Regions from separate parts of the Marinobacter sp. L-80 genome, predicted to be linked through region 2. Evidence: predicted binding sites of a transcription regulator. Region 2 holds the regulator's gene; each other region holds the start of a gene.

Region 1 (9,639 bases), on a different contig from region 2:
ACTGGCCCGCTTCTCGTGGCTATGGGCCACAGCGCGTTTGACCAGCGCCACGGCGTCATCCACATCGAAGGGCTTGGGAAGGTATTCAAACGCGCCGGTCTGGTAGCTGGTCACCGCGCTCTCGAGGTCCGAGTGGGCGGTCATTATGATCACGGGCACGTCCGGGTGAACGTCCACAATCTGGGAAAGCAGGGTGATGCCGTCAACGCCGGGCATGCGGATATCGCTGACGATGGCATCCGGCTGTTCGTGCTCCAGCCGCATCATGATGCTTTCACCACTGTCAAAAACTCGGGGCTGCATACCGGCCTGGTTAAGGGCGCGCTCCAGCACCCAGCGAATACTGCGGTCGTCGTCTATGATCCAGACGTTCGCCGGTTGGCTCATGGGGTGTCCTCCAGAGGCAGGAAGATGATGAAGTCGGTTCGGCCTGGTTCGCTTTCGCATTCAACCAGTCCGCGGTGTTGACCGATGATGCTCTGGGTGATGGAAAGCCCCAGACCGGTGCCACTGGCACGGCCACTGATCATCGGATAGAAAATGTTCTGCACCAGCTCCGGCGGAATTCCGGGTCCGTTGTCGATCACGTCGACCCGACACACCAGTTTGTGGCGGCGGTTGCCAATGGTGAACTGACGCAGGGTGCGGGTGCGGAAGGTAATAGTCGGCGGTTCCTCGGAACTATGCCCCGCCTGGTTTTCGAAGGCCGCTTCCATTGCGTTCCGGGCGATGTTTAGAAACGCCTGGATCAGTTGTTCCTTGTCACCCTTGAACTCCGGAATGCTGGGGTCGTAATCCCGTTTGAAATTCAGTCGCCCTTTGCTCTCAGCCTCGAGCAGTGTGCCAACTCTTTCCAGTATTTCATGGATGTTGGTCGGCGCCAGCTTCAGTGCCTTGTTGGGGCCCAGCATCCGGTCAACAAGGCTTCTGAGGCGGTCTGCCTCGTCAATGATGACCCGAGTGTATTCCCGCTGGTCTTCACTGCTGAGTTCACGATCAAGCAGCTGGGCCGCGCCACGGATGCCGCCCAGCGGATTCTTGATCTCGTGGGCCATGCCCCGCACCAGGATACGGGTGGTCTCCTGCTGGGAGATGATGTCTTCCTCACGGCTGATCCGCATCAGCCTGTCCCTGGGCTGGATTTCGATCAGCAGTTCCGTCGGCTCCAGGCTGATAGGCGTTACGGAATAATCCACAGTGAGTCGGGAGCCGCTGGCGAGCAGAAACTCGGCTTCGCGGCGAGTGTAGGATTGCCCGTTACGGACGGCGGCAAACAGGGTTTTCAGGGCGTCTTCGGACTCGACCAGAATGTCCTGGAAGGGCTGGCCCTGGCTTCGGGTCATGCTGGTTTCGAACAGGCTTTCGGCGGCCGGATTAAGATACTGAATGCTCAGATTATCCTCGAGCACCAGGACGGCCGTAGTCAGGCTGTCGAGAATGCTCTTGTATCCGTTTTGCTGGGCCGAAGGCAATGCCATGCGTGAATCCCGTTGGTTCGACAAAGTGTGACCTCCGGAGTTTTGCAAAAAGCGAACCACTTTAGCCAGGTTCACAAATGAATGAGCAAAGTGCGGGCAAAAGGGGACATTGGCGCGGAAAAGTGCCGTAAGCTGGTGCAAATGGAAAGAAAGCCTCTGATCAGTCCGGAAAATGCGCCCCGTTGCTGATCAGAGTATGGCTGCTTTTTGGTGCTATCGCACCAAAATGGTGCGGATATGTGGGCGGCTTGGCTAGTTCAGAGCGGAAGGACGGTGAACCGTGAAGGTAATCGGTGAGCCGGTTTTTACCTGAACCCCGTTTTCATCCACGATATGGACCCGGGCTTCATGGGTTCCACGAAACACGTTGTTGACGGTGATTGAGCCGGAGGTGCTTTGCCCGACAGGCTGCCCGTCCAGGGTCACTTCGTATTTGTGGCCGGGCTGGAGGCCGGGGGTGCTGCGCACCTCGAACTGGACATCGCCGCTGCCACTGTAGAACGCCTGGTTGTTATCCGGATAGGCGAAGGACAGACTTTCGTAGGCAGCGCCTTCTCGCTGAACTTCTTCACGAAGCTTTTCGGTTTCCTGCACAGCCTCTGGCTTGGGCAGGGTGATCGTCGTGACCGGCTTGACCTCTACCGCTTCAGCGCCTTCGCTGGGCTCGTCAGAATAGGTGACGTTGCCGTAGGCATCAACGTTGCGATAAACCTCGGCCGAGACCGGAATCGCCAGAAAAAACAGAAGGCCGGTAACCAATCCAGACTTTGGATTCATAAGCTCACCTGTTATTGGGTTTCCCCGATTATCGGTGGCGCCCGGGGTCTTTTCAACGTCTGCAGCCCCGGATGTTGGTTACATATCGTTAAGGGCTGCAGGCACTGTGCTTTTGCTCAAAAAAAAGCCCCGCACGAGGGCGGGGCTTGTCTGCTTTCTCTCTAAAGAGAGATATTAGCAGGAGTAGTACAGATCGAACTCGACCGGGTGAGTGGTCATGTTCAGCTTCTCGACTTCACCGCGCTTCAGATCCACGTAGCCCGCGATCATGTCCTCGGTGAATACGCCGCCACGGGTCAGGAACTCGTGGTCCGCTTCCAGGCAGTCCAGGGCTTCAGACAGGGTTTCGGCAACCTTCGGAATGCTCAGCGCCTCTTCCTTCGGCAGGTCGTACAGATCCTTGTCCATGGCATCGCCAGGGTGGATCTTGTTCTGGATGCCGTCCAGGCCGGCCATCATCAGCGCCGCGAACGCCAGGTACGGGTTGGCCGCCGGGTCAGGGAAGCGAACTTCGATACGACGCGCCTTCGGGCTGTTCACGTACGGGATACGGATGGAGGCCGAACGGTTGCGGGCGGAGTAGGCCAGCATAACCGGTGCTTCGTAGCCCGGAACCAGGCGCTTGTAGCTGTTGGTTGCCGGGTTGGTGAAGGCGTTGATGGCCTTGGCGTGCTTGATAACACCACCAACATAGTACAGTGCCGCTTCGCTCAGGCCGGCATAGCTGTCGCCTGCGAACAGGTTCTTGCCGTCTTTGCTCAGGGACATGTGTACGTGCATGCCGGAACCGTTGTCACCAACCACCGGCTTGGGCATGAAGGTGGCGGTTTTGCCGTAGGCGTGGGCCACGTTGTGTACGCAGTACTTGAGAATCTGTACTTCGTCAGCCTTGCGGGTCAGGGTGTTGGCGCCAACGCCGATTTCACACTGGCCGGCAGTACCGACTTCGTGGTGGTGTACTTCAATTTCCAGGCCCATGGATTCCATGGCGGCACACATGGCGCCACGCAGGTCGTGCAGGCTGTCCACCGGCGGAACCGGGAAGTAGCCGCCTTTAACGCCCGGGCGGTGACCGATGTTGTTGCGGTCGAAATCTTCGCCGGATACCCAGGCGGCTTCCTCAGAGTGGATATGGTAAGAAGCGCCCTGCATGTCTACATTCCACTTCACGGAATCAAACACGAAGAACTCCGGCTCCGGGCCGAACAGCGCGCCATCGGCGATGCCGGTGGACTTCAGGTATTCCTCGGCACGGCGAGCAACGGAACGCGGGTCACGCTCATAACCCTGCATGGTAGAAGGCTCTACGATGTTGCAGGTGATGTTGACAGTGGTTTCTTCGGTGAAGGGATCAAGAACGGAGGTTTCGTCGTCCGGCATCAGGATCATGTCGGATTCGTTGATGCCTTTCCAGCCCGCGATTGAGGAGCCGTCAAACATCTTGCCGTCTGCGAAAAAGTCTTCATCCACTTCGGTGGCAGGCAGTGTAACGTGCTGCTCTTTACCGCGGCTGTCGGTGAAGCGCAGGTCAACCCATTTGACTTCGTGTTCTTTGATCAAATCAACTGTCTTGGACATTGTGCATGCTCCGTAAGTTATACCGCACAGGCGGCTGTATTCATGTTCGTGGTGCCGGATCGCCCGGATAAACGGGTTCCGATCTGTTTCTCAGGTTCGCGCAGCTTAGCAAATGCCGTTGCGTCTTACCTGCAAATTTCGGCTGATTTCGATAAAGCAAGGCGCTTGCCAATTTTTAGGGCATGCTCCAGAACAGCGCAACTGCAAGGGTTTGGGGCATGTTCACGAGAAATTAGTAGCTCTGGGCTGGTCGCTTGCACTTAATTGGTGCACCGCGTTGGTGCATTTATTGGCTATGCGCCCTAAATGAGTGCGAGTGCTTAGTGTAGAGAATAGGCGTTTTTCTTCATATTAACGACACAGACTTTTCGCTATACTGCGCGCCGCTTCATTTTTTACCCTGTCATTTCTTGATCGTGGATCGGAAAGCACCATGCAGGGTGCCGGGCAGCCAGCTCCGGTGAATGAGTTCATTTTACGGATTTGAGACGGCATGTGCTGGGATTCTCCCTGCGATAGACCTTCTCAGGTCATTGAGTGCATGCCGCAGGAATATTTTTGTGATTGAAAAACTTCGTAATATCGCCATCATCGCCCACGTTGACCATGGTAAGACTACCCTCGTAGACCAGCTCTTGCGCCAATCCGGCACCCTGGATCGGAAGGAGCTCGATAGCGAGCGGGTCATGGATTCCAACGATCAGGAAAAAGAACGGGGCATTACCATTCTGGCCAAGAACACGGCCCTGAAATGGAACGACTACGATATCAATATTGTGGACACCCCGGGCCACGCTGATTTCGGCGGTGAGGTTGAGCGAGTCATGAGCATGGTCGATTGCGTGCTGCTGGTGGTTGATTCCATTGACGGCCCCATGCCTCAGACCCGGTTTGTTACCCAGAAGGCATTTGCCGCGGGCCTGCGCCCGATCGTCGTGGTTAACAAGATTGACCGTCCCGGCGCTCGTCCAGACTGGGTCGTGGACCAGGTATTCGACCTGTTTGACAACCTGGGAGCCACTGATGAGCAGCTGGACTTCCCGATTGTGTTTGCCAGCGCTCTGAACGGCATTGCCGGGATGGATCACGAAAACCTGGATGACAACATGGATGCCGTGTTCCAGGCGATTGTTGACCACGTGCCGGCGCCGAACGTGGATCCGGATGGCCCGTTCCAGATGCAGATCTCCCAGCTGGACTACAACAGCTTCCTCGGTGTGATCGGTATTGGTCGTATCATGCGCGGTAAGGTCAAGACCAATTCGCCGGTAACCGCCATTGGCGCCAACGGCAAGAAGCGTAACGGCCGTATCCTCAAGATCATGGGACATTCCGGTCTTCAGCGTGTTGAAGTCGAAGAAGCTCAGGCTGGCGACATCGTCTGTGTCAGTGGCATGGACGAGCTGTTTATCTCTGACACTCTTTGTGATCAGGCCAACGTTGAAGCTCTGCCGGCACTGACGGTGGATGAGCCGACCGTGTCCATGACCTTCCAGGTCAACGATTCGCCTTTTGCCGGCAAGGAAGGCAAGTACGTCACCAGCCGGAACATCAAGGAGCGCCTTGAAAAGGAGCTGCTGCACAATGTGGCGCTGCGTGTTGAAGAGGGCGACTCCGCGGACAAGTTCAAGGTATCCGGTCGTGGCGAGTTGCATCTGTCTGTACTGATTGAAAACATGCGTCGCGAGAACTTTGAGCTGGCGGTTGGTCGTCCGGAAGTTGTTATCCGCGAAGTTGACGGCGTGAAGCAGGAGCCTTACGAGAACGTCATTGTTGATATCGAGGAGCAGCATCAGGGTGCCGTCATGGAGCAAATGGGGCTGCGTAAAGGCGACCTGACCAATATGGTTCCGGATGGCAAGGGCCGGATGCGTTTGGACTATACCATTCCAGCCCGGGGCCTGATTGGTTTCCGGAACACCTTCCTTACCATGACTTCAGGCACTGGCATTCTGACTTCGACTTTCAGCCACTACGGCCCGATCAAAGTTGGCGATGTAACCAGTCGCCAGAACGGTGTCATCGTTTCTATGGCTACGGGTACCGCTTTTACCTACTCTCTGGAAACCCTGCAGAGCCGTGGCAAGCTGTTCCTGGATCCGGGGCAGGAAATTTATGAAGGGCAGTTGTGTGGTATTCACAGCCGGGACAACGACCTGGTGGTCAACCCCACCAAGGCCAAAAAGCTCGACAACATGCGGGCCTCTGGCAAGGATGAAGTCATTGGTCTCGTGCCGCCGATCAAGTTCACCCTTGAGCAGGCGCTTGAGTTTATTGATGACGACGAGCTGGTTGAGGTAACGCCGAAGTCCATCCGGCTGCGCAAGAAACTTCTGACCGAAAACGAGCGCAAGCGCGCCAACAAGAAGTAACCGCCCGGCTCTTATCGAGCATGGGTAACAAGGGCTGGATGAATCTTTCATCTGGCCCTTTTTTTATGGTGTTAAGCTAAACTCCGGTTAAATCCTTCACGCGGAGCGTTTCATGCTCACCCTCTACCCGGAAATCAAGCCCAATGCCCAGCATCGCATAGCCGTTGATCCTCCCCATGAACTCTACGTTGAGGAAAGCGGGAACCCGGACGGGATACCTGTCCTGGTGGTCCACGGCGGCCCCGGTGGCGGCTGTGAAGACTACCATCGGCGCTTTTTCGACGCTGAGAGATTCCGGATCATTCTGATGGATCAGCGCGGCGCCGGGCGGTCCAGCCCCCTGGCAGAGCTCGAAGGCAACAGCACGGACAAGCTGGTTGAAGACATGGAAGTGGTACGTTCGTTTCTCGGTATCGACAAGTGGCTTCTATTTGGTGGCAGTTGGGGGGCGACTCTCAGCCTGGTATACGCCGAGGCCCATCCGGAAAGGGTGTCGGGACTGGTTCTTCGTGGGATTTTTCTCTGTCGGCCGCGGGATATTCACTGGTTTTATCAGGAGGGGGCGAGCCGGGTGTTCCCGGATTACTGGTCTGACTTCGAGGCGCAGATTCCGGAAGCCGACCGGGCTGACATGGTTTCGGCCTACTATCGCAAGCTGACCAGTTCCAACGAGCTGGAGCAGATCCAGGCGGCCAAGGCCTGGTCGGTCTGGGAGGGCAGGTGTGCGACGCTGCACCCGAACCCGAGGGTCGTTGAGCACTTTGGCCATCCTCATGTGGCCATCGCCCTGGCCCGCATTGAATGCCACTATTTCATGAATTCGGCCTTTCTCGAGCCGGACCAGATCATTCGCGATGCAGGCCGCCTGGCGGACATTCCCGGAATAATCGTCCACGGCAGATACGATATGGTCTGCCCTCTGGAGAATGCGCTGGCACTCAGCAAGGCCTGGCCGGAAGCGGAATTCCAGATCATTCGCGACGCCGGCCACTCGGCTTCCGAGCCGGCGATTGTTGATGCCCTCATCCGCGGTGTTGAGTCCGTTGTCGCGAAAACTGAAAAAAGTGCTGGCTGAATCCCGTTTTCAGGGTTGCGGCCCGTAATGGCCACGGATACACTCTTGCCCGATCTTAATGTTCGCCTGTTCAAACGTCCTCAAGGCAGTGAATGAAAGGATTGATCCAGCGAGTGTCGCAAGCCAGTGTTACCGTGGACGGTGAGCAGATAGCCTCGATCGACACAGGCCTTTTGCTGTTGCTGGGTGTGGAAAAGGGAGATAGCGAGCACGAGGCAAGGGAGCTTTGCCGAAAAATCCTCACTTATCGTGTGTTTCCCGATGAGACTGGCCGGATGAATCGTAGCCTGCTGGATATCGGTGGTTCCCTTCTTGTTGTTTCCCAGTTTACTTTGGCGGCGGATACGTCCTCCGGAACCAGGCCGGGCTTCTCTCTTGCAGCGGGGCCGGATGCCGCCAACACGCTGTATGAACGGTTTGTGGTAGAAGCACGTTCCGGTTTGGGGCCGGAAAAGGTGGGTGAGGGCAGATTTGGCGCAGATATGAAGGTCGGGTTGGTGAATGACGGGCCCGTCACGTTCATGCTCGAGACTCGATAACAGAGTGTATAAGTATTTGCGCTATTGTAGTGCGCGGGTGGTCATGCCGGCCTTTAATGGTGCGGAAATGTCCTCGGAGTCGTTGCGATCCAAGGGTTTTTTCAGTCTAAGTTTTGTTGATAAGGGGTTTGTTAAAATCTGGCCTCGGATTTGATATGCAACTGTAACGCAGCTCACGAGCACAAAATTGCATAAATGATTGCGTTTCTGGTGCCAAAAGAGCTAAAAACGCACTGCAGTTAATTTGCAAAATGAGAATGATTGTATTAAAGCATTTTCATCATCCAGAACTTTAAGAAAGTTCGATAAGTGATTGAGCTGTATAGATCTGGAATCTGCAAGATTTATTCGAAAAAGAAGAAAAGTTACTCCTTTGTCATAAAACTGACATAGGGTGATGCAGAATCGGCCTCATCCAGCCTGACTGGTGAAGCCTTACAAAATCGGGATAAGAACCCGTCGCTAAAACCTGAGTTAACTCAAAAAGGAAGGCGCAACATGAAAAAAACGCTCCTCGCATCTGCTATCGCAGTCGCAACGTTCTCTGGCTCCGCGCTGGCCCAGGAAACCATGTCTGCTTCCGAGCTGGCAGCCAAAATGGATTCCATGCCGACCGTGTAAGGTAACATCCAGTACGTTCTGTACCATGACAGCGTCAAAGGCGGAAGCTCTGAAGTTGAGCACGCTGACAACGGTTCCACCATCGGTGTTTAGCACGACCACGAATTCGCCCCTGGCTGACGACGCCAACGACACTGAAACTTCTACCGTAACCTTCCAGGCTCTGCACAACCTGTCTGACCACATGTATGTGTACTTCGAAGGCTACCTCGGTGGCGGTGACGACGGTGTATACGGCGTTGCTGACGAAAGCGAGCGTTCTATCGCTTCCGTTGGTGGTGTTTACTACTTCTGATCAGCCAATCGGCTAATCCTGTAGTATGAAAACCGGCGACCTCAGGGTCGCCGGTTTTTTGCGTTTATGAATCCCGAAAAATAAGGCATTGGCATGGCAACCGAACTGGAAATCAAGCTCAGTGTTTCTGAGGCCGCACAGGCACAGGCTTTAAAGTGGCTTTCCTCACTTCCTGAAGTCCGAGCTGGAAAAACCAAATCCCTGATCAATCACTATTTCGACACGCCCAATGCCGATCTGAATCGAGCCAAAGCTGCGCTGAGGGTTCGCAAAGCAGGTGATGACTATATCCAGACCCTGAAAACCCGGGGCGAATTCGTTGATGGCGCCCACCGACGCGAGGAGTGGGAGTGGCCTGTATCCAGTCCTGAACTGGCTTTGTCGTTACTGGAAGACACACCGCTGAATGCCGGGTTGGACCTCAGCCGGCTCCAGATTGTGTTTGAAACCAACTTTCAGCGCCAGGTGCTCTGGCTGGAAGAAGGGCAGACTTCCATTGAGATAGCAGTCGATTCCGGCACTGTGGCCGGCAATGATGCCAGGTGGCCGCTCCACGAGGTGGAGTTTGAGCTCAAGAGTGGGGACGACAGCAAGCTGGTGGCTTGGGCGCTCGAGCTGGCCAGGGAAGTGCCGGTTTTCCTGAATCTGGTCAGTAAGGCCGAGCAGGGCTATTTTCTGGCGGGCCTGTATCACCCGGAGCCGGCGCGTAAAAGCGAGGCGCTTTCCATTACCGAATTCCTTCAGGCCTTGAGTGTCTGTTGGTTGCTGGATCAGCCGTTTCCTGCACAGGAATACGACCTGTCGCGCGTCGCAAATGCGGCTGGCGCCGCAGGGTGCGGTGAACTCTGGGAGTGTGTGATGTCTGATCTGGCCACGGGCGCTGCAATTCGTGATCTCGCTGAAG
Region 2 (9,639 bases):
TGCACCTTGGCCCGCAGGTGTTGAACGATATTGATATCAATGCCCTCGATCTTGGTGACCGGTGGGTGGTGACCACCAGCTCGCAACGCGCCGAAGGCCGACTGACAATTCCGCAAAATGGCGACACGGTGAAGGCCGATTTTCAGGTGTTACGGCTCGTGCGCAGTGAAACACCCCCTGAGGATTCGCCGGAATTACTCACCCTCGAAGAGCAGCTTGAGGCGTTCCGCGCGCTGGATATGGGAAACTGGCCGGATATCGATGTCTCGATTGCGGAACTGCAACTGAACGACGAATCGTTGGGACAGTGGGCCTTCCGGCTCCGCCCCGAACCTTTTCGGTTGCAGGTAAATGACATCGAGGGGCGCCTGAATTCCCTGACACTGCTGGGCGACATGAGCTGGAGCATCGTCGGAGACCGGGAAACCAGCCGGTTTACAGGTTCCATCAGCGGGGGTGCGCTCGCGGATCTGAACGAGCTCCTCGACACTGAAATGCCGGTCACTAACGAGGGGACCAACATAGAGCTGGATCTGGACTGGCCCGGCCGTCCGGATGAGCTTTCCATACCGGAGCTCAGTGGCTCGGTCAGTCTAAGGCTGGATGAGGGTGTGATCCTGGAGCGAAACAACACGGCGCAACTGTTCCGGGTGTTCAATCTGCTGAACTCTGACACCCTATGGCGCCGGTTGAAGCTCGACTTTTCCGATCTGTATGAGCGTGGGGTGGCATTCGACGCGATCTCGGGCAAGGCGCAGATCATCAATGGCTTGCTGACCATGGATCCCGAACTGCAAATAGTGGGCCCATCCGGCGCCTTCAAACTCAGTGGCACGACCAATATGGCCAGCGAGGAGCTGGATATGCGGCTTGTGGTTGTGTTGCCCCTGACTCAGAATCTGCCATTGGCGGCGCTGCTCATGGGTGCCGGTGCGCCGATCGGCGGCGCCTTGTTTGTGCTGGACAAGATTCTGGGCGATCCTTTGAGCAGGCTGACAAGCGCAACCTACAGCGTGACCGGCTCATGGGACGAGCCGGAAGTGAATCTGCAACGGGTTTTTGACACCGGCGAATAACTTTTCTGTTTGGCAATATCGGAGGCAGTCATGAACAAGCGTGTTTCCAACCGGGTCGCAGCCATCCAGATGGTCAGCGGTCATGACATTGACGCCAATCTGCGCGAAGCGGAACAGCTGCTGGCCCGGGCTGCCGAGCAGGGCGCCTCGGTCGCCGTACTGCCTGAGAATTTTGCGGTTCTGGCCACCAGTCAGATGATTGATCGTGGTCGCCAGGAGGCGGGGGCCGAGCCTGTCATAAGAACCTTCCTGGCCGAACAGGCCCGGAAACTGGGGCTCTGGATCGTTGGCGGATCGATGCCCGTGGCCAAACGACCGGACGGCTCAGATCTGGAGGATCGGGTCAGGGCAACCTGCATTGTCTTTGATGACCAGGGTGAGGAAGTTGCCCGTTACGACAAGATTCACCTGTTTGATGCCATGGTGGAAGACGCCCATGGTCAATACCGTGAATCGGACACCTTCGAGCCCGGCGAACAGATAGTGACCGTGGATACGCCCGCGGGCAAGCTGGGGTTGGCGATCTGCTACGATCTTCGCTTTCCGGAGCTGTTCAGGCTGCTGCGTGAGCAGGATGTCGACTGGATTTGCCTTCCGAGCGCTTTCACCTGGCAGACCGGTGATGCCCACTGGTACCCCCTGATCCGGGCCCGCGCGATCGAGAACCAGGTATGGTTAGTGGCACCTGGCCAGGGTGGCCAGAACAGCGAGCGCCGTCGCACCTATGGCCACAGCCTGATCTGTGATCCCTGGGGGCGGATCGTGACGGAAATGGGGGAAGGCCCGGGCCTGGTCACCGCCGAACTGGACGCCGATCAGGTAGCCAATCTGCGCGCCCGGATGCCGGTGTGGGAGCACCGCCGGCTCAAAGGTTGAACCAACGGCTCACATGGCCTCGGCGTCATCGATGCACTCCCTGAGATAACGGAACAGTTTCCGGGCCTGGCCGGTGTTCTTCTGTTTTTCGACGTCTTTTCGGGCGTTTCGAGCAAGGTTTCGCAGGTGCTGCATATCGGCAGTGGGGCAGTAGCTGAAGAACTCGCCAACAACGGAATCGCCTTCGGCAATCATCCGGTCCCGCCAGCGTTCCGCCAGGTGGTGTCTGCGGGTGTGTTCTTCGCTACCGGCATCGAAGGCGTCGATGGCTTTCGCCAGGGCTTCAGGATCATCTTCCTGTCGGATGACCTTACCGATGTATTGCAGGTGCCGTCGTTTGGCCTCGTTCTGGCGGATACGGCGGGATTCCTCGATCGCGGCGCGGAGGGTCTCGCTGATTGGCAAGGTTTCCAGCTGATCGTTGCTCAGGTCCAGCATCCGCTTGCCCAGATCCTGCAGGGCATGCATTTCCCGTTTCAGCTGGGATTTGCTCGGGCCGTCGTATTCCGGCGCGTCGTTGTCTTGATGGTCTTTCATAAATCCGAGATCCGCTTAAGCGTAGAAAATCGTCGCGAGGCCAAGAAAGGCCATGAACCCGACTACATCGGTCACAGTCGTGAGAATCACGCTGCCTGCCAGGGCCGGATCAATATTGCGAGATTTGAGAAACAGTGGCAGAACCGTGCCAACCAGCGCTGCGGCGACAAGATTGATCACCAGCGCGGCAGCAATGATCGCGCCGATCATCACATCCTGGAACCAGAGCATGGCTGCACCCGCCACCACGGCGGCCCAGAGCAGGCCGTTCAGTATCCCTGACAGAAATTCCCGGTTCAGCAGCCAGCCTACGTTGGCGCCGCTGATCTGCCCCACGGCCATACCGCGAATCACCAGTGTAAGCGTCTGACTACCAGCAATGCCGCCCATACTGGCAACAATTGGCATCAGCACTGCGAGCGCCACCACTTTGGCGATCGTGTCTTCAAATAGCCCGATGACGGCGGAGGCGGTCAGTGCCGTAATCAGGTTGATGCCCAGCCAGACGGCACGGCGACGGGTGGTTTTCCACACCGGCGCAAAGGTGTCCTCGTCTTCGTCCAGACCCGCCATACTCATCAGTGAGTGGTCCGCATCCTCCCGGATAACGTCAACCACGTCATCGATGGTGATCCGACCCAGCAGGCGGCCCTCCTCGTTTACCACCGGCGCCGAGATCAGGTCGTAGCGTTCAAACAATGTCGCTACCTTGGTGTCGGAGAGGCTCACGGGAATGGGCTCGATGTCGGTATCCATGACTTCCCGCACGGTGGAGGCGGGGTTGGAGACCAGCATTTTCGTGATGGGCAGCATGCCAATGAAATCGTCCCGGCGGCTGACCACGATCAGGCTGTCGGTCATGGGTGGCAGGGTGCGGTGCCTGCGAAGGTAGCGGAGCACAACATCGATACTGATGTCCGGGCGCACCGTAATGGTGTCCGTGTTCATCAGACCGCCGGCGGTGTCCTCCGGATAGGAGAGAACTTCCTCCACCCGTTGCCGGTCCTGCTCGTCCATGGTCTCCAGGACTTCCTGGATGACCGTATCCGGCAGCTGCTGCAGCAGGTCGGCCAGGTCGTCTGACTCGAAATCCTCGATGATGTCCGCCAGTTCCTGAGCGTTCAGCTGGCTCAGGAAGTAGCCTCGGATATCATCACTGAGATACTGGAGAACCTCGCCTTCGAGGTCTTTGTCCACCAGGTTCCACAGCAGGGCCCGCTGCCGGGGCGGTGAGGACTCCAGCAAATGGGCAATATCACTGGGGCTCAGGCCACCGTTCAGGATGCGGGCAACCTGCTTCAGTGCGCCACTGTCCAGCGCTTCGCTCAGGGAACGAAGGCGCTGGCGGGCCTGGCTTTTTTCCAGTATATCGGTCATGTATTTATTCTACTCACCTTCGCCGAAATAGTCGTTGATCAGTTCCACCAGTGCCTCGACGGCTTCTTCCTCGTCCGGCCCTTCGGCAACAAGTTCCACATCGGTCCCTTTGCTGGCGGCCAGCATCATCACCTGCATGATGTTCTTTGCGTCCACATCCCGGCCCTTGCCACTGATTCGCACGCTGCTGTCAAACTCGGAGGCGGTGGCGACCAGCTTCGCAGTGGCGCGGGCGTGCAGGCCCAGCTTGTTGATAATGGTGATCGGGCGGCGAATCATGGTTCGATCAGATCTCTTCCCGGGTCTGCAGGTGTGGCAGCTCGGTATGGCGTACCTGCACATTATTGTATTTTTGCCGGAAGTATTCACCCAACTGCTCGCACACATACACCGATCGGTGTTGGCCGCCGGTACAACCAATGGAGATGGTCATATAGCTGCGGTTGCTATCAGCAAACGACGGCAGCCAGGTATCCAGGAAGGCCTTCAGGTCGTCAATCATCTTCCGGCTTGCCGGCTCTTTCTCGAGAAACTCGATAACCGGCTGATCGGTGCCCACGTATTTCCTGAGGCTGGTATCCCAGTAGGGGTTCGGCAGGCAGCGAACATCGAAGACATAGTCGGAATCCAATGGCACACCGTGTTTGAAGCCGAACGACTGGAACAGCAGGGCCAGCTCCTGGTCTTTCCGGCCAACCACCCGTTGCTTCACCATGTCCCGGAGTTCGTACATGGACATGCCCGTGGTGTTCACATACAGGTCGGAAAGCTTGGAGAGAGGCTCAAGAAGCTTCTTTTCACTGGTAATGGCTTCCCGGAGGGATGTCCTGTCGTCACTCAGCGGATGCTTTCTGCGGGTGGCATGGAAACGCTGGAGCAATGACTGTTCGTCGGCGTCCAGGAAGATGATCTCAACCGTAACCCCGGTCTCCTGAAGGCGACGGTAGATCTCTTCGAAATTGGCCAACTCTCCGGAAAGGTTGCGGGCATCGATGCTCACCGCCATCTTTCCCAGCCGGCCAGGCTTGGTCTGGCTGGCGGCTTCCCGGGTGAGGGGAAAGAGCAGGCCGATAGGCAGATTGTCGATGCAATAGAATCCGAGGTCTTCAAGCACATGAAGGGCGGTACTCTTGCCCGAGCCAGACCTGCCACTAACGATAATCAGCTTCATGACCACCTTATCTCCACTGCAATGAATATCATCCGCCCGGGGCGGTCATGCGCTGGTACAGCGTGCTTGCGTCCTCGGATTGCCGGAGGCGATCACAGAACGACCGCTCATTGAACTTTTCAGCCAGTTGGCTGAGCAGCTCCAGGTGTTCGCTCGTTGCTTCCTTCGGGACGATCAGGGCGAAAATCAGATCCACCGGCTGATTGTCGATAGCATCGAATTCGACGCTTTCTTCCAGCGTCATCAGCACGCCCACCACGTGATCAAGTCCTTCCAGACGGCAGTGGGGAATGGCGATTCCCTGGCCAATGCCGGTGCTGCCCAGGCGCTCGCGGGAAATCAGGTTGTTGAAGAGCTGGGTCTCGCTGAGCGTGTTGTCCTGATGGTTTATCTGCTCGGCAATAAACTCCAGGGCCCGTTTCTTGCTGGACGCAGCTACCCTGCAGAGGGTGAGCTCCGGAGCAAGAATGTTCTCTATGGTCAGGGATGTGTCGCTCATGGATCGACTGCGTTTCCGTTAAAAAAAAGGCTGCGACACGTTACTCATGTCGCAGCTCGATTAGATGAATTGCATGAAAACAGTCAGTTAGCGAGAGCCGTTTCCGTGCATCCGGTCTACATTCTTTTCCTTGTGCTTGAGGATCTGACGGTCAAGCTTGTCGATCAGGGCATCGATGGCTGCGTACATATCCTCATTTTCTGCCTTTGCGTGAATCTCACCACCAACCACATGCAACGTGGCTTCCGCAATCTGGCGCACCTTTTCCACTTCCAGGGTCACCTGGCAGTTACTGATGTGGTCAAAGTGACGCTCGAGCTTCTCGAACTTCTCTGAAACATAATCCTTCAGTGCGGGAGTCAGTTCTACGTGATGGCCTGAAATATTGAGTTGCATAGGCGTCTCCTGTTGTCATCGTGCCGGCTCCCGGGAGCCGGTCTGGGTGCTGGCGCATTATGCGCCGGCGAATAGTACGTTGCGCCCGGACCCCGGGGTGTTCAGACCAGCCGCTTGCGTTCGTTCGAAGGCGGAATGTGCATGGCCTCCCGGTACTTGGCAACGGTGCGTCGCGCAACCTTGATTCCCTGTTCTCCTAGCATGGCTGCAATTTTACTGTCGCTCAACGGCTTTTTGGGCGTTTCCGCGGCAATCAGCTTTTTGATCATCGCGCGGATCGCCGTGGAAGAACATTCACCGCCTTCGTCAGTGCTGACATGGCTGGAGAAGAAATATTTCAGCTCGAAAATTCCCCGGGGGGTGTGCATGTATTTCTGGGTGGTGACCCGGGAAATCGTGGACTCATGCATCTCAACCGCCTGGGCGATATCAGAGAGGATCAGCGGTTTCATGGCTTCTTCACCCTGATCCAGGAATCCTTGCTGGTGCTCGACAATACGGGTCGCCACTTTCAGCAGGGTTTCATTGCGGCTCTGCAGGCTCTTGATAAACCATTTCGCCTCCTGCAACTGATCCCGCAGGTAGGTGTTGTCGGCACTGCTGTCCGCACGCCTTATAAGAGAAGCATAGCTGGCATTGACCCGGATGCGCGGTGCAATTTCAGGATTCAGCTCAACACGCCAGCGGCCATTGTGTTTGCGAACGATCACGTCCGGAATCACATAATCGGGTTCGGCCCGGTCAATGACATCGCCCGGCCGCGGATTCAGGCCGGTGATCAGCGCCAGGACATCCCGCAACTGGTCTTCTTTCAGGCGGCTGCGGCGCAGCAACTGGGCGTAATCGCGGTTGCCCAGCAGGTTGATGTAATGGGTAATTACAAGGCGTGCCTGGGCCAGCCAGGGTGTTTCCGGCGGCAGCTGGTTGAGCTGGATCAGCAGGCATTCCTGTAGGTCCCGGGCAAACACGCCGGGCGGATCAAAGTGTTGCAGGCGGTGAAGCACGGCTTCCACTTCATCCAGTTCAAGGGGGTCTTCATCGTTCTCATCCAGCAGTCCGGCGTGGATTTCCTCCAGCGGGCTGGTGATATAGCCCCGTTCGTCCACTGCATCCATCAGGGCATGGGCAATGGCCTGGTCCCGTTCACTGAGGTGCGTCAGATTGAGCTGCCATTCCAGGTGATCCTGAAGCGTTTCGGTCGGGGAATTACGGGTTTCGAAATCGTGATCGTTTTCGTCGTCGTTGCGGGCTGCCGGCGCTGGTGCGGACTGGTAGATGTCGTCCCAGGCGGTATCAACCGGCAGATCGTCCGGAATGTTGTCAGGAATCTCGTTCTCCGAGGACCAGTCCGGGCCGTTCTCGGATTCATCCCAGTCGCTGGCCGGTTCCGGGGCAGCTTCAGCGGCGGACTCGGTGGCGTTGGCCTCGCGCTCGTCGTTTTCGCTGGCTGCGTCGGTCTGGTCATCGTCCTCGGAGGTCTCCAGCATGGGGTTGGATTCCAGTGCCTGCTGGATTTCCTGCTGGAGGTCGAGAGTGGAGAGCTGGAGAAGCCGGATCGCCTGTTGCAGCTGGGGCGTCATGGTCAGGCTTTGACCCAGCTTTAACTGTAAGGAGGCTTTCATAACCATGGTTCAGGATCCGTCACTCATCAGCGCGTTGTGTCATAAGTCGTGAAAAAATCTTTATATGCCGGTTACTTGCCGTGATTTTAATTTACCCTAGCAAGTTCTTTGCCGAGTTTACTTGCTACAGATCATCAAAACAATCAGCCATTGGGTGTCAGAGTCTGAATTCGTCGCCGAGATAGACTTCCTTGACCTGCTGGTTGGCCAGGATGGCGTCGGCATTGCCGGAGGCGATGATGTGGCCGCCGGAAACAATGTAGGCATTCTCGCAGATGTCCAGGGTCTCACGCACGTTGTGGTCGGTGATCAAAACGCCAATGCCTTTGTCCCGAAGGTGCCGGATGATGTGTTTGATGTCACTGACGGATATGGGGTCCACACCGGCGAAGGGCTCATCCAGCAGGATGAAAGCCGGCTCCATGGCCAGGGCCCGGGCAATTTCCACCCGTCGCCGCTCACCACCGGACAGGGCCATACCAACGCTGTCCCGTATATGGGTGATGTGGAATTCCTCCAGCAGCTCCTCGAGCTTTTTCTGCCGGTCTGCCTTGGTCAGGCCCTGCCGCGTCTCAAGGATCGCCATGATGTTGTCGCGCACAGACAGTTTGCGGAAAACCGAGGCTTCCTGTGGCAGATAGCCGATGCCTTGGCGGGCCCGACCGTGCATCGGCAGCGGCGTGATATCCCGGCTGTCGATAGTTATCCGCCCGTGATCGGCAGGTACCAGCCCCACGATCATGTAGAAACAGGTGGTTTTCCCGGCGCCGTTGGGGCCTAGCAGTCCAACAATTTCCCCGCTTCGGATTTCCAGGGACACATCGATAACCACTTTTTTCTGTTTGTAACTCTTTGCCAGGTTACTGGCTCTCAGAACTGCCATCGGTTTCCTGTTTGTCAGTGCGTCTGTCGGCGCTTCGCGGCTGGATCACCATTTCTACCCGGCCAGTGCCATCGCCGGTCTCGGCGCCGCCTTCTGCGGTTACAACGCGGCCAGCGGTATCATAGTGAATCACGTCGCCGCGGAACAGGTTGCCATTCTGCTCAATCACCGCTTCCCGTTCAAAGGTCAGCTGGCTGTCGGTGGCGGACCAGGTAATATTCAGGGCGCGGGCGTCGGTTTCACCTCCACCTTCGCGCGCCGGTTGCCTGTATCTTGCGGGGGTTCCGGAGGCCTCGATGCGGCTCAGGCCGTTCTCTGTACGGTACAGGACCACACGCTCCGCGTTCAGGCGGGTATTGCCTTGTTCAAGTTCCACATCGCCGGTGTAAGTGGCAATGCCCTGGCCATCGTCCAGGCGGGCGTTGTCGGCGGTAACCTTGATGGGGATGTCGGAATCAAGGTCGAAAGCCGCCACCGGGCCAGCCATTGCGACTGTCAGCAGGGCGGCCAGCAGGCTCCGGTATCGGTTAGTTTCCGGTTTCATAGCGTCCTTCCACCTGGGAGTTCAGTTCCAGAATCCGCTCGTCAATCCACGCTTTCATGCCCGTGGCCCGGGTTATGCCGGTAACGTCGCGTATTTCTACGGGTGCGTCTGTATATACCATGCCCCGGTCATTATCCAGCGTCAGTGTTGATGTTGTCAGAGTGGCGTCCCGTTCACCAATACTGCGCTGAATCCGGACATTGTCAGTGAGATAGACCAGGTTCTGGTTCTGCAGCAGGCTGCCATTCTCGGCTTCAACAATCCAGGGCAGAACATTGTCGCCGCCATACAGTTCGGCACGGGGAGACTCCATGGTGGCCAGGTTACCTTCTTCAAACTGCTCAATGCGGGGGCTGGAGAACCGGATTTTCAGCTTGCCCGATTCGTCGAATGACGTGTAATTGCCATTGACCACAAAGCCGTCCGGTTCGGCATCGCCCCGCAGTGCGGCTGCCTCATCATCAATGACCGGCGGTTCATCGCTTTGCCAGAGCAAAAAGACCGCGGCCACCACGGTGCCAGCCAGCGCCAGTGTTCGCAGCCAGGGCCTGTCCGGGAGCCAGTTCACGCCTTGAGCTCCAGGTAGGGTGCAAGCGCAGCATCCAGCTTGCCATGGGCAGTCAGCAGCAGGTCGCAGGCTTCTCGCACCGCGCCCTCG
Region 3 (9,639 bases), on a different contig from region 2:
AAAGGTCCTTGGAGCACTTGCGAAAGCCCTTCGGGTTGATATCGACGATTTGCTGGAGTGATGTTTTTTTATAACACCGGCTATTTAAAGCTCAAGTCGGCAACCAAAGCCATCATGAGCCGCAGTGCGCGGGTTTTGATGGAAGGTTGGGTCAGGGTGCCTGGCGACAAGATTTGATTGCAAAGTGTAGACTGCGTTAACCATTTGAGCCGGAGTTTAATAACTTCGGCTTTTTTGTTCCTACAATCCGAGGTATCAGTCCGAGTGCTGTTTCGTCAGAAAAATATACACTTTTTGGTGCCGCCTCTATCAAGAAACGAAGTTCCAGTGTTTTCGTGCCCTAACTGAATGTAATATAAAGAAAAATAACTCTCGATTAAAAAAGGCACTTTTCTTGCGTCTCCATTAGGGTCAACTTGGGATTCATACAGTTGGATTCATGGCAGTAATTGTGCGCGCCCTAAACAAGGAGTAGAACTCCAGCAATTTTTACATGTTCGACTGGAAACAGGGTAACCAAGACTATGAGGGTGCCTCGGCCCCGCAAGGTATGACAATCAAAAAGTACCAGGGCGGAACTGGAAAGGGTTGAAGTAGTTTTACGGACTATGAGCTATGGAATATAACGGTCAATGATGCAACGTTTTCGTCCGGCCAGTTTCGTTTCTACAACTACTCTCAGGCAAACGTGCAATATGCAGGTTTCGAGCAGGAGGGAGGCGTAATCGTAACGCCTACACCAGTTCCAGAGTCTGGAACGATTGGATTGCTGTCTCTAGGGCTGCTTGGATCAGGGTTCCATAAAGCCATTCGGCCTGCAGACCGAATGGCTTTTTTAGGATATACCTTTGACAGATCGCTAACGCGATATTAATGAGCTCTGGAAAGGCGGTAAACTTGGTGTTTTATCCGGTTTTGACGCCATTATCCTCACGATAGCGTTGAAGATATTGGCGTTCAGTAGAGAGCTTTGTCTATTACTGCAGTGTATCCCTCAGTCGCAGAATTACCGTCAAAAACCTTTACATTGCGCTTTCTTCCAGTCAGGCGGAATACACCAGGCTGTCACTGAATATAATTTGTAACTACCTGAATTAAAAATGAAACCTTGGGAAAATTCCGACAACCGGCATTGGTTTTGCATTTTTAACTGACGATGGATGGATTTCGAAAACCCAATCCTTCCACGCGGCTCCGATGATGGACCCGAAATTAATCGGATGTCCTGAACAGGAAACAGGGAGTAAGTGATCATGACTCGTTTCACTAAAAAGATTCTAGCAGCGGCGGTAATGAGCACAATTGGAGGTGTCGCATCGGCTGCCCCGTTCACCGAGATCCGGATTGGCGATAATGATGGTTTTGGCTATGACGCTGATCCCAATTTCGCCGATTTGACGGGTGACGGCGGCACTGCTGACCGAAATTCTGATGGTCACCTTGGCCCGAATGATGTTCTTCCAAGCATGAATGGTGATAACACTGTAGCCACTGGTTCGGGAGATGATTTCGACAACAGAAACGGCGAATCCATTAATGGTGCCGGATTCACAGATAAAGGAACGACTGGCGCAACATTCACTGATATCAGCCTCTCAACCAGCTACGACAGCTCTTCTGCAAGTGAGCAGGTTTATAACGCCAACACGGGTACCTCCGGCAGTGGAGGTGTCTTCCCTTCAGGTCTATCCAGTACTCTGCCGAATCAACCGGGTTTTTCATTTCTTTTTGAAGTGGATAAAGCAGACATTACGGTCGGTACCGATATCTTCTTTAATATGGTATTCGCCGATTATGATGTCCAGCCGGCGAACATAGAGTTTATTTATGCGTCGGGAAAAGAAACTCTGGGGGTGACTTCGCAAAACAACGGTCCGAACGATGGTTTGATCCAGGGCGCTTTCGCGAAACTCGATTTTTATGATGTTTTCAGTGATGGCGATAGTGTATGGAATGGTGTTCTCGGCGTAAACTTCGACGCACCAAACGAGCCATATACGGCGTTTGATTACGTCGAGCTCAGCGTGAAGCCGTTGGTGGTCGATGTGCCAGAGCCGGGCACGTTGGCTCTTTTTGCTCTTGGTTTGACGGGTATATTCGGCATTAGGAAATTGCCCTTGCATCGGCCAATGTAAAAGCTCTTTCTGATAGGCACCTGGTGCGCATTCCAGGTGCCTTGTCTCCCAATGTGTGTGAGCTAGGCTCTAGGCATAGCAATTCTTTTGGGAGAAACATTATGAGCTCCACATTCGATCTCAACGAACGCCCCGACTACGATGAAGTCCTGCAGAAAATCGCGGACTACGTTCTTACCTATGAAATAAACAGTGAAGAAGCCTGGAATACCGCCCGTTATTGCCTGATGGATACCATCGGCTGCGGGCTTCTGGCTTTAAGGTTCCCCGAATGCACCAAACATCTCGGTCCGTTCGTCAAGGGTACGGCGGTTCCACATGGCTCGAGAGTACCCGGAACGCCTTACCGGCTGGACCCGGTAAAAGCTGCCTGGGATATCGGTTGCATCGTCCGCTGGCTGGATTACAACGACACCTGGCTTGCGGCTGAGTGGGGCCACCCCTCAGACAACTTGGGCGCTATTCTGGCCGTGGCCGACCATTTGTCGCAGAAGCGTGTTGCCGAGGGCAAAGAACCTTTAACCATGCGGGCTGTGTTGGAAGCCATGATCATGGCCCATGAAATCCAGGGCGTTCTGGCGCTGGAAAACTCCTTCAACCGCGTGGGGCTGGATCATGTCGTGCTGGTCAAGGTCGCTTCAACCGCTGTTTCAGCAAAACTCATGGGCGCCAACCGTGCACAGATGCTGTCTGCGCTGTCTCACGCCTGGGTAGACGGGCAGTCTTTACGAACCTACCGCCATGCTCCCAATGCAGGCTCCCGAAAGTCCTGGGCGGCAGGTGATGCCACATCGAGGGCTGTGAGGCTTGCCGATATCGCCATGCGCGGTGAGATGGGTATCCCCAGCGCGTTAACTGCGCCGCAGTGGGGCTTCTATGACGTACTGTTCAGCAAAACCAACAAGGATCAAAAGCTGAAGCCTGAGCACAAGCGTCAGTTTTCTTTACCACAGGAGTTTGGCTCCTACGTGATGGAGAATATCCTGTTCAAGATTTCCTTCCCGGCTGAATTTCATGCCCAGACGGCGGCTGAAGCGGCGGTTACTTTGCATCCGCAAGTCAAAGACCGATTGGATGAGATCGGCCGCATCGTGATCACCACCCACGAATCGGCGATTCGGATTATTTCCAAACAGGGCGATTTGGCCAATGCCGCGGATCGGGATCATTGCCTGCAATACATGACCGCCGTGCCTCTGATTTTTGGCAATCTCAAAGCGGAGCATTACGAAGACGGCTTTCACGCGGAAAATCCGGTTATCGATCAATTGCGTGAGAAAATGGAGGTGGTTGAAGATGAGCGATACACCCGGGAGTACCTGGAAGAAGACAAACGCTCCATAGCCAATGCCATTCAGGTTTTCTTTAAGGATGGCAGCAGCACCGGCCAGGTGGCAGTTGAATATCCCATTGGCCATCGTCGTCGCAGGAAGGACGGCATTCCGCTGTTGACGGATAAATTCCGGAATAACTTGGCGACACGGTTTAACGGCCAGCGGTGTGAACAGATCTATGGTTTCTGTAAGGACCAGGAGACGCTAGAGAACCTGGCCGTGCAGGAGTTTGTCGGGCTTTTTGTAATCTAATCGGTCGGTGGGCTTAAAAACTGACCCGGGCCCAAGTCGAGCTTAACAATACTTTGAGATACACACATGAAAACGGCTCCCAAAGGAGCCGTTTTCACTCTAGGCAGTTCGGCTTGATTCAGCTCCGGCGACGGTAGCTGGCGCCGAGACCGAGAAGACCAAGACCCAGCAGAGCTAATGTGCCAGGTTCCGGAACCTCTGCGGTGACCGAGCCAATGGCAAATCCGCCGTTTTCAGGGCCAGTATGCGCGACTCTGAAGGTTGTTCCACTGATTACAGTGGGGAAGCTCCAGTCATCCACGGCAGCATAGTTAGCCTCGAATACACCGTCGACAAACAAGTCGAAATATCCACAAGGACCCTCGCTTCCTGCTGTACCGCAATCCGAGTCGCTTCCGTCATTGAAGTCGAAGCCCAGTAGATTCACGCGCTGCCCGAAAGTGAACAGAATCGACTCGCCGGTGGCGACCTGAACCTGGTCATCTGAACTGCTATCGCCTGGTGAAATGACAGCGAGCCCGGAATTGGAGGGCGACAGGTCCTGCATCAGGAACGCATCTCCATTCGTATTGTTCGCCGTCGCGCTGAGGTCCAACCCGGATTTCGAATAGTCGAGGCCCGCCCCTAATTCTGTTTCACAAAGATCCGAACCTGAAATATTGGTGCCGTTGCAGGTACCGCCAGTTGTGTAACTGTTGGTCGGAAGGTCTGCTCCGGGATTCTGGAAAGTGAACGTCACGGGGCCTGCATGAGCAGTTCCTGCCAGGGCAAGCATACCCAGAGTTAAGAAAACTCCCCCAACTGCTTTGCGTATAATTTCCTTTTTCATGATCTTCTCCAAAAAGTCGAGTGGTGTGGCACGTTTTACTCAGCACGCTCTATGCCAAAGCTAAGGATGATCGACAAAACAGGCACCTAGAGGAAAAGCGGGGATGATCTGCGTGCTTGGCTGTAAATTTTCCCGACAAATCGCAATGCCAGTCGGTTGAGGATCCACATCCCCACCTCAAAGAACGTTGACATCAAAGGAGGGAGGGCGCCCGGTCTGCAGGGTGGTTATTTGACATCGGTGGAGTCGAAAAAATTTACAGCTCTAGTTTTTGGTGAGTATAAGGCACTGAAATATATGAATTTACCGTTCTGGCATTATTTCTGCATGAGTGTCCATGCAGTATCCACAAGGACGGAGAAAACAAAGATGAATGCAGTAAAGAAAATCATAGCCACGGGTTTACTTGCCAGCGTTGCTGGTCTGGCCCACGCAATCCCGACAGATCTGGTCGATCTCAAAGATGACGGCGGTAACACGCTTTTCAATGATATAGCTCCGGGTGAATACACCGACACTGGCGCTGCTTATGCCGAATTAATCGATACAGACAGCGCAATCGATAACGCTACCGCGTTTTTGATCTTCGAGTTCGCTGGTTTCGATTCCAGGAATTCTTTCGGCATTTACGATATGAACCTGTTTGACCCTAATGCAGCGTCCAGCAACAACATCCTTGAAGTGTTCACTGGTACAGACTCGCCCATCAAGAGCCGAAGCCTTGAGTTCGATCTTGCTGCCGGGACTGTTTCGGTGGGCTCAACAACAGCTGAAATTGGGCGTTACTTCGGTTTCTATCTCGAAAGGGACGGCAAGCGCTTCTACTCAGATGCGACTATGAATGCCAATAATGAAGACATGGCGTTGATCTACGACGTGCATGGCTACTCGGGCGACACCGAAATTCTTGGCAGCCAACTGCTGGTAGCTTTTGAGGATGTGCTTGGCGGTGATAATGATTTCAACGATCTGGTCGTTGGTATTAATGACGTAAAAGCCGTTCCTGAACCCGGCACCCTGGCTCTCTTCGGCCTTGGTCTTGCAGGCTTGGGCCTGGCTGCTCGCCGTCGCAAGCAAGCCTGATCTGAGCAGGCAAGAAAACACTGACAGCTTCGGATAAGGATGCCGGGGCTGTCAGCTTTTTATACAGGTGCCATGGAGGCGTCTGACCGTTGCAGATAATCGAAATTGCAGTACACTGCTGATCACGTAACGTTGTGTTTGACGCATGGGATGCGTTCTTCTGAATGTGAACAGCAAAAGGAGTTGGCGTGGCCCACGTCAGGTTGTTTCGACATTACCTTCACGTACCCTACCTGATCCTTGGATTGATCGATTTTCTTGTACTCGGATTTTCGTTCGCACTATCCGCCTTCTTTAGATATTTCGGCGACTTATCATTCTTTCTTGACAACTTTTGGCTGGTGCTGCCTTCAGCGGTAACATTCGGCATTCTGAATCTTGTTGTCATGGTTGCCCTTGGCGTCCACCAGTCCCGCCTGGAAGAGGGCATGTCAGGGATGATGCTCCGCACTATTTTGTGCGTGATTCTCGGGATACCTTTCTGTGGTTTTGCTTATCTGTTGTCGTCTGATTGGCTCTGGTATCTGGGCAGTAGCGGGGTTCTCACTACTGCGGCCGTGTTCTCCGTATTTATGCTGGGAGCGGCAAGGCTGATCTTCTTTGCAGTGGTTGGCAAAGAAACCTTCAAACGGAAAGTCCTGGTACTCGGTGCGGGTTTCCGTGCCCGGCAAATTCATGAGGATTTGCGCACACCGTTTAATCGCAAAGGTTTCATCCTTACTGGGTTCGTGCCGATTGCAGACGAGCCCATTGAAGTCGAGGACAAGTACCTGTTGAGGCTGAGCGGTTCGCTCCACGAGCATGTGGTGGACAACACGGTTCATGAAATCGTGGTGGCGGTCAACGACCGTCGAAAGGGCCTCCCAATGGAGGACCTCCTGGAGTGTAAAATGGAGGGTGTAAAGATAGTCGACGGGGTAAGTTTCTATGAGCGAGAGAGCCGCAAGGTCGCTTTGGAAATGGTTACCCGCGGCTGGCTCGTTTTCTCGGATGGGTTTACGGTTTCTTCGGTATTCGGTTTTGGTAAGCGTTCCCTGGATATGCTCGCGGCGCTGACATTGCTCATCGCCTCACTGCCTTTGATGATCCTGACGATTATCGCCATCAAACTGGAGGACGGCCTGAAAGCACCGGTTTTTTACAGCCAGGAGCGCGTAGGGCTTAATGGCCGGATCTTCAATGTCCATAAATTCCGCTCGATGATTACCGATGCCGAAAAAAATGGTGCCGTCTGGGCCCAGAAGAACGATGCTCGGGTTACGAAGGTGGGCGCCTTTATTCGCAAAGTAAGAATCGACGAGCTGCCCCAAATTTTTAATGTGTTGAACGGCAGCATGGCGTTTGTTGGTCCCCGGCCAGAACGCCCTGTCTTCGTTCAGCAGCTCTCTGAAAAAATTCCGTTTTACAGTGAACGGCATCGGGTGAAGCCCGGTCTGACTGGCTGGGCGCAGCTTTGTTTTGCTTACGCGGATAACGAAGAAGACACTCGAGAAAAGCTCAGCTACGACCTTTATTACATTAAAAATCAAAGCCTGTTACTGGACTTGTTGATTATAATTCAGACAGTAGAGGTGGTATTGTTCAAAAAAGGATCACGGTGACCCGGCGGATTTTCGATGGATGCGCCATTTGAAGTTTCAATAAGACGAATTGGAAGAAGAGAGGAAACCATGGCACGGAAGACATTTTTGAAAGGGGCAATCATCTCTTTCCTGGCGGTAGCGTTGGCAACGGGGTGTGCCACACAAACGGCCTCATCGCCCGAACAGATCCAGAGAGCGCTCGCGCTGGAAAGCCGGGACAGTGTGGATCAGTACATCCTGGGAGCCACCGATGTGGTCCGCGTTTCGGTTTGGCGCAACGAGGATCTAAGCATCGCAGTTCCCGTGCGTCCCGATGGCAAGATTTCCGTCCCCCTGGTAGGTGATGTACAGGCCAGCGGCCGGACGCCGGAACAGCTCGCCAACGATATCCGGATCTCGCTCTCAGAATATATCCGTGAGCCGCAAGTCAGTGTTGTTGTTACCTCCATGGGCAGTCATGAATTCACAGACCGGGTTCGGGTAACAGGTGCCGTCCGACAGCCGGTGTCCATCCCTCATCGGAGTGGCATGACCGTGCTGGACATCTTCCTGAACGCCGGTGGCGCCAACGAATTCGCCGCTCTCAACAATGCCATGCTGTACCGGAAGGTGGAAGGAGAGGTAGTTGCCATCCCGATCCGGTTGGACGACATACTGAACAAAGGGCAGGTTGAAACCAACTACAGCATGCGGCCGGGAGATATCCTGACGGTCCCGGAACGGAATTTTTAACGCTTTTTGCTCTGAACGCTACATGAGTCGGGTTTGATTATGGCATTACCTCTGTCCCAGTTGCCGATTGAAATTGTTCGCGAAGTTCGCCAGCGAAAGTGGCTGGCGTTTCTCGTGTTCCTGCTCGTGAGCTTTGGGGTTTTGGGCGCGGGCTTTGTGTTTCCATATAAATACCAGTCCGATGTCATCATCTTTGTGGACGATAAAAACATCATCGGCCCACTAATGGAGGGGCGGGCGGTGACCACAGAAATCAACGACCGCACCTCTGCGGCAAAAGAGCTGTTGATGACCCGCGACGTAATGGAAAAGCTGGCGACGGATCAAAATGTGTTTCCCGACGCATCCATGGAACAGGAGGCTGTTGAGGCCAGGATTGCAAGGCTCCGGGAAGATCTCTCGGTTCGGCCCCGCGGCGACAGTTACTTCAGCGTCGGGTTTTCGGCTTCATCGCCTATCGAAGCTTTCCGGGTCGCCCAGCGACTGGGGCAACTTTTTATTGCCGAGTCGAACGAACGGAAACGGCGTGAGAGTCGCAGCGCTTACGACTTCATCGACAAGCAGGTGAAAAGCTACGAGCGCCAGCTGGCAGATGTGGAGGCCAGGCTGAAAGAGTTTCTTTCCGAGAATACCGACGGTACCGAGCAAGAAGCGAACGCCCGAATGGCGCAGCTTCGAAACCAGCTTGAGCTCGCTCAAATTGAAAAACAGGAGCTGGAATCCCGCGTTGCCTCGCTCCAGCAACAGTTGGCGGATGTGAACCCCACTATTCGTCAGGGCCGGACCGAAGATGCCTACAGGGGTAGAATACAGGCGCTGGAAGAGAGGCTGGATAATCTGAGGTTACAATATCACGATACCTATCCGGACATTGTGATCCTCCAGGAACAGTTGGCGGAACTGCGTAAACAGCGTGAACTGAATGCCGGCGACACAGAACAGCAACCACCGGTGGAAGGCGAGGAAGCAGTGAATCCCTTTTACCAGGAGCTGAGCGCAGCCCTATCGAAAGCCCGGGCGGATGTTGCAACGGTGGACACGCGCATAGCCTTCTTTGAACGGCTGATGCAGCAGCAGGAACTCCGGATGGAACGTATTCAGGCCAACAAGGCGGAATATTCCGAACTGACCCGGGACATGGAGGTAAACCGCGAAATTTACGACGACCTTCTGAAACGCCGTGAAAAGGCCAGGGTGTCCATGCATCTGGATATCGAAGGCCAGGGACTTAATTACCGCATCAATGAAACCGCGCAGTACCCCCGTAACCCCAGCGGCCCGCAGTTTTCGATGTTTGCAGCCGCGGGACTTTTCCTGGGTATCATGGCGCCTTTTGGAGCCGTGGCCGGCCTGCTGCAGATTGATCCGCGTGTGCGCGCCCGCAAGCAGCTTGAGGAAGGTATAGGTTTGCCAGTACTTGCCGAAATTCCGAGGGTTCGTACGCCCTATGAAAAACGTCATGACAGGCGGCTCACCACGGCTGTCATCGTGCTCGCTGTATTGGCAATCGCCGCCTATCTGGGTGTGGTTGTAGCCACCCACTTTGGAGTTTTGTGATGTCTGAATGGAAAGAGCAGGCGGGACGCCAGCCAGGGAATTCCAACGAGTCTGCTGAGGAGAATCGCAGCGGCAGCGGCTCGAACGTGCAGTCACACGCCTATTTCGAAGAGCGCAAGGAGCGCCTGAAAAAG

Evidence for each region. The regulator sigma-54, encoded in region 2, starts transcription at its own class of promoters, with help from an activator protein. The targets are predictions, from matches to a motif close to ANTGGCATNNANNTTGCTNT.
Region 1: the regulator sigma-54 is predicted to act here: its motif matches at 3,987-4,006, upstream of glnA (glutamate--ammonia ligase).
Region 3: the regulator sigma-54 is predicted to act here: its motif matches at 1,126-1,145, upstream of AC13E3_RS19470 (PEP-CTERM sorting domain-containing protein).

What each region holds. Positions count from the first base shown of each region.
Region 1 is NZ_JBSXOI010000046.1:1,659-11,297, forward strand. Features, by position in the region: gene ntrC (nitrogen regulation protein NR(I)) at 1-387, opposite strand, end outside; gene glnL (nitrogen regulation protein NR(II)) at 384-1,478, opposite strand; gene AC13E3_RS04255 (DUF4124 domain-containing protein) at 1,731-2,255, opposite strand; gene glnA (glutamate--ammonia ligase) at 2,430-3,833, opposite strand; gene typA (translational GTPase TypA) at 4,394-6,205, shown strand; gene pip (prolyl aminopeptidase) at 6,318-7,280, shown strand; gene dtd (D-aminoacyl-tRNA deacylase) at 7,373-7,819, shown strand; gene AC13E3_RS04280 (hypothetical protein) at 8,318-8,440, shown strand; gene AC13E3_RS04285 (hypothetical protein) at 8,466-8,735, shown strand; gene AC13E3_RS04290 (CYTH domain-containing protein) at 8,829-9,639, shown strand, end outside.
Region 2 is NZ_JBSXOI010000077.1:525,155-534,793, reverse strand. Features, by position in the region: gene AC13E3_RS22105 (YhdP family phospholipid transporter) at 1-1,076, shown strand, start outside; gene AC13E3_RS22100 (carbon-nitrogen hydrolase family protein) at 1,107-1,952, shown strand; gene yjgA (ribosome biogenesis factor YjgA) at 1,962-2,489, opposite strand; gene mgtE (magnesium transporter) at 2,505-3,866, opposite strand; gene AC13E3_RS22085 (HPr family phosphocarrier protein) at 3,876-4,145, opposite strand; gene rapZ (RNase adapter RapZ) at 4,153-5,037, opposite strand; gene ptsN (PTS IIA-like nitrogen regulatory protein PtsN) at 5,066-5,536, opposite strand; gene hpf (ribosome hibernation promoting factor) at 5,624-5,932, opposite strand; gene AC13E3_RS22065 (RNA polymerase factor sigma-54) at 6,034-7,560, opposite strand; gene lptB (LPS export ABC transporter ATP-binding protein) at 7,712-8,437, opposite strand; gene lptA (lipopolysaccharide transport periplasmic protein LptA) at 8,415-8,981, opposite strand; gene lptC (LPS export ABC transporter periplasmic protein LptC) at 8,965-9,549, opposite strand; gene AC13E3_RS22045 (KdsC family phosphatase) at 9,546-9,639, opposite strand, start outside.
Region 3 is NZ_JBSXOI010000076.1:179,122-188,760, reverse strand. Features, by position in the region: gene AC13E3_RS19475 (helix-turn-helix domain-containing protein) at 1-61, shown strand, start outside; gene AC13E3_RS19470 (PEP-CTERM sorting domain-containing protein) at 1,254-2,135, shown strand; gene prpD (2-methylcitrate dehydratase) at 2,237-3,721, shown strand; gene AC13E3_RS19460 (PEP-CTERM sorting domain-containing protein) at 3,840-4,550, opposite strand; gene AC13E3_RS19455 (PEP-CTERM sorting domain-containing protein) at 4,920-5,633, shown strand; gene AC13E3_RS19450 (TIGR03013 family XrtA/PEP-CTERM system glycosyltransferase) at 5,822-7,234, shown strand; gene AC13E3_RS19445 (XrtA/PEP-CTERM system exopolysaccharide export protein) at 7,304-7,948, shown strand; gene AC13E3_RS19440 (XrtA system polysaccharide chain length determinant) at 7,988-9,505, shown strand; gene AC13E3_RS19435 (P-loop NTPase family protein) at 9,505-9,639, shown strand, end outside.